Regions from separate parts of the Sphingomonas sp. FW306-1B-B10E genome, predicted to be linked through region 2. Evidence: predicted binding sites of a transcription regulator. Region 2 holds the regulator's gene; the other holds the start of a gene.
What was found. Region 2 encodes LexA, which represses DNA repair genes until DNA is damaged. Its sites were predicted from a motif close to GTTCCNCNCTTGTTCT; they were not measured.
Positions count from the first base shown of each region.

Region 1: a site for LexA is predicted at 1,329-1,344, ahead of AC3WJI_RS17295 (ImuA family protein). Genes of this name have one in related genera too.

Region 1 is NZ_JBYSXG010000052.1:6,818-9,017, reverse strand. It holds gene AC3WJI_RS17300 (Y-family DNA polymerase) at 1-626, opposite strand, end outside; gene AC3WJI_RS17295 (ImuA family protein) at 541-1,290, opposite strand; gene AC3WJI_RS17290 (M3 family metallopeptidase) at 1,443-2,200, shown strand, end outside.
Region 2 is NZ_JBYSXG010000008.1:4,226-6,425, reverse strand. It holds gene AC3WJI_RS04720 (molybdopterin molybdotransferase MoeA) at 1-389, shown strand, start outside; gene lexA (transcriptional repressor LexA) at 447-1,139, shown strand; gene AC3WJI_RS04710 (ComEC/Rec2 family competence protein) at 1,226-2,200, opposite strand, start outside.

The DNA.
Region 1 (2,200 bases), on a different contig from region 2:
TCGGCGGGACGGATGTCGAGCCCGGGCATTTGCGCGCGCGCCTGAGTGACTGCCATGCCGGGGCGTAGCCCGAGGGCTTGGGCGCGGGGGCAGGCGGCGGCGATCTCGACGCGGCTGCCGGTGCGGATGCTGGTGATGCGGGGGGCTCCCAATTCCTCCCCGAGCTTGCTCGGGGAGGGGGACCATCGCGTAGCGATGGTGGAGGGGCCGCCATCGCAGACGACGGACTGCGTCCGCCGCCCCTCCACCAGCCTGCGGCTGGTCCCCCTCCTCGAGACGAGCTCGGGGAGGAATTTAGTACGTCCGCCCTCATCCGGCGGCATCGCGCGGAACGGGTTCAGCGCTGCCTCGTCCTTGCGTCCGACCTCGTGCTTCGCCCGCGGCCGCGTCACCGGCGGCAGCGCGACCTTGCCGAGTTCGTCCTCGCGCGCCCAGCGCGCGCCGGGGCGCCAGCCGCCGCCGCGCGGGACCGAACAGGCATGTTCCTGCTCTTTCGCCACTGCATCGCGCAGCGGATCGAGCGAGGCGGCGCGACCCGGCTCAGGCCGCGTGGCGGTTCGCGCTTCCGCCCGCCACAGCCTTTCGATCGGCCATAATGGGAGGAAGAGCGCAGCGACCCGTTGCATCGCATGCCTCCACTTCGATTTCGAACCCTTCGCCCCCCTTTTGCCGCGCCAATTCGAGCCGCCAGCGCGCGCGGCCGACCCCGACGACCGGAAGCGGCGTCGACGGCGCGCATCTCACTTGCCAGCGCGTCACCGCCGCCGAGGGTGCGCCGAGCGGATTGCTGCCTTCGCGCGTGGCGCGCTTCATCAGCAGCGCGATCGTGCGGCCCCCCTCGGCCGCCAGCTGGAGCCGGCGAGTCGCGGTCATGTCGGCGCGCTTGGCCTCGCCGATCACCGCGCCGAGCCCGCGATGACGCAGGCCTTCCTCCATCACCGCGAGCAGTTCGGCATCGTCGCGCGCCTCGGCGTAGATCAGCCTTTTATGGTCGAGCCCGACTTGCGACAGCCCCGGCGCGAACAGGTCGCGCCGGCGCACCACCCAGAGCACCGGGCCCCAGGCGCGCGCGGCGATGCCGGCCATGAACAGGGTCGCGGCGCAATCGTCGGCCATGTCGCTGGTAGCGCCGGCGAATTCGTGAAGCGCATCGAGTCGCAGCCCGCCATCGGCAAGCCGCGAATCGAGCCCGGCGGCACCGAACGGCATGACTTGCCGGCGACGGAAACCCGGGGTTTCCATCGCGCGCAATTGCTCGCGAAGCTGGGCAAGGACGGCATGATCGGCCATAAGAGGGCAGCGGCTACTCACGACTCGGGAACAGTAATGTTCCTATTCTGTTCCTATGCGCCCGTGAGTCAATCGTTTGTTTGCCAAGCGCTTGCGCGATGCTGTGCACCGCCCTTAGGGTCCAGCCGTCGTACAGCTCGCGGGAACCCATCATGACCTATTCGCTTCGGCTCGCGTTGATCGCGTCTACCGCGCTCGCCGCCGCCACGCTTTCCGGATCCGCAATGGCCCAGACCCAGACTTCGCCCGCACCCGCCGTCAGCCCCGATCCCACGCCGTTGCTCGCCAAATGGCCCGGCGCGCACGAAGGGGTGCCGCAGTGGGACAAGGTAGTGCCGGCGATGTTCGCGCCGGCGTTCGAGCGGGCGATGGCCGATGCCCGCGCCGAGCAGGCAAAGATCCGCGACAATCCCGCGGCGCCGACCTTCGCGAACACGATCGAGGCAAGCGAACGCTCGGGCGAGCAGATGAACCGGCTGTTCGCGGTGTGGGGTGTGTATCAGAGCAACCTCGCCACGCCAGAGGTGCAGGCGATCGCCAAGGAATGGAGCCCCAAAATCTCGGCCTTCTTCACCGAGATGAACCTCGATCCCAAGATGTTCGCGCGGGTGAAGGCGGTCTATGACGGCCGCGCCAAGGCCGGGCTCAACGCGCAGCAGCTGCGCCTGCTCGAGCGCAGCTATCGCGATTACGTCACTTCGGGCGCGCTGCTCGACGAACGCGCCAAGGCCGAGGTCAAAAGGATCAACCAGGCGCTTGCCACCGCCTATACCGAGTTCAGCCGCAAGGTCCTCGCCGACGAAGAGACTGCGATCCTGCTCGACAAGGAAGCCGATCTCGCCGGCCTGGCCGACAGCTTCAAGGCGAGCCTTGCTGAAGAGGCCAAGGCGCGCGGGGCGGCGGGCAAATG
Region 2 (2,200 bases):
TCGACTTCTGGCGAATCGCGCTGCGCCCGGGCAAGCCGATGATGGCAGGCAAGCGCGGGGACTTGATCGTGCTCGGCCTGCCGGGCAACCCGGTCTCGGCGTTCGTCACGGCATTGCTCTTCGTCCGCCCGCTCGTCGCGCACCTCGCCGGCGCCGCCGATCCGCTGCCGCGAACGCGCACCGCAACGCTCGGCGAGCCGCTACCGGCCAATGGCGAGCGCACCGATTATCTCCGCGCCGAGATGCGCGGCGACCGGGTCTTCGCCTCGACATTGCAGGACAGTGCGATGCTCCAGGCGCTCGCCCGCGCGACTTGTCTCGTCATCCGCGAACCCCATGCGCCGACGGCGCAAACCGGCGACTCGGTGGAAATCCTCGACCTCGCTTGACAAGCGCCAGGAACATTGCATAAACGTTCCGTGTCTGTTCTGGACAGGAGGATTGGGATGCTCACCCGCAAGCAGCACGAGCTCATCTGCTTCATTGCCGATCGCTTGGCCGAGACCGGCGTTTCGCCTTCGTTCGAGGAAATGAAGGAAGCGCTCGACCTCAAGTCCAAGTCGGGCGTGCACCGGCTGATCAGCGCGCTCGAGGAACGCGAGTTCATCCGGCGCCTGCCCAATCGTGCGCGCGCGCTCGAAGTGCTCCGTATGCCCGAGCGCGGCGACGTCAAGAAGCCGGCCAAGGGCGACGGCGCGCAGCCCGCAACTTTGACAACTTCGGCACCCGCAAAGGCCACGCCACCAACACCGGCCAACGACGTGATCGAGATCCCGCTCCACGGCCGCATCGCCGCGGGCACCCCGATCGAGGCGCTCGAAGGTGCTTCGATGCTTCCCGTCCCCGCGGCGCTGCTCGGCTCGGGCGAACATTATGCGCTCGAAGTGGCCGGCGATTCGATGGTCGAGGCAGGCATTCTCGACGGCGACTATGCGCTGATCCGCCGCACCGAGACTGCGCGCGACGGCGAGATCATCGTCGCACTGATCGACGATAGCGAGGCGACGCTCAAATATTTCCGCAAGGAAGGCGCAATGGTCCGCCTCGACCCGGCGAACCGCGACTATAGCGCCCAGCGCTACCGCCCCGATCAGGTGCGCGTACAGGGCCGGCTGGCGGGACTGCTGCGACGGTATTGAGGAGCGGGCGCGTCTGAGCCCCCTCTCCCTGAGGAGCATCAGGTCAGCCAGGCCCCCGGCACGGCCTGAACAGCGCTGGGCAGTTTTTACCTGACGCTGGGTCGGGATGGGGTCCGTTCGCGAGCGAAGGTCCTCATCTGACGGGAGTTGCGCCACCTCGCCTTCGCTGGCGTAGCGCCCTGGTACGGCGGCTGCACGGTCAGCGGGGCGAGCCAGGGATGCGATCCGCCGCCCCGAACGGTCCGTACCCGGGCATCGGCGAAATTGATTGCCACGCCCCCCGTGTGCGCCAGCGTGTCGCGGTCCAGCCGCAGCCAGTGCGGGTGGCAGTCCGGCGGCAGGCGGCGTTCGCTGACCACCACGTCGGCGGCGGCGCACGCAGCAACCATCTCTCGCCACGATACCATATAGCCGCTGCGCGTCGCGAGCACCCGCCAGCGCCGCGCGCCCGCCGTCACTTCGACCAGGCAAAGATCGGGACTGCACCGCGCCCCCGACACCTCGGAGAGCAACGCGAGTTGCCCATCCTCGGCGCCGCTATTCTCGCCGAGCATCGCGCGGGTATAATCGCCGGCGCGGTCGCGCAGCAGCGCCATCTCGCCATTGGCCATGCGGATTGCGAGGTGGCGGCCGTCGCCCGTGACCAGCAGGTCGGGCGGCGGGGTGAGCAGCGCCCAGCCCAGCCCGATTGCGAACGGTATCGTGCCCGCCCAGCGCACCCGCGTGCGCCACAAGGCAACCCACAGCCCGCCCGCGACGATCAGCGCATAGGCCCCGGCCGGCATCGCCGGCAGCGCCGCGACTGCCCCCGGCGCCGAGGCAGTGGTGTGCGCGAGCCAGAGCAGCAGGTCGAGCGCCCGCGCAGTCAGCCACCAGACCGGCCCGCCGATCCCGCCAAGGTCGAGCGCCAGCGCCAGCGCCTCGAGCGGCATGATCACGAAGGTGGTCAGCGGGATCGCGACGATATTGGCGAGCGCGCCGTAGATCCCGGCCTTGTGGAAGTGGAACAGCCCGATCGGCATCAGCGCGAGCTCGACCGCGACGCCGGTGAGCAGCAGCGA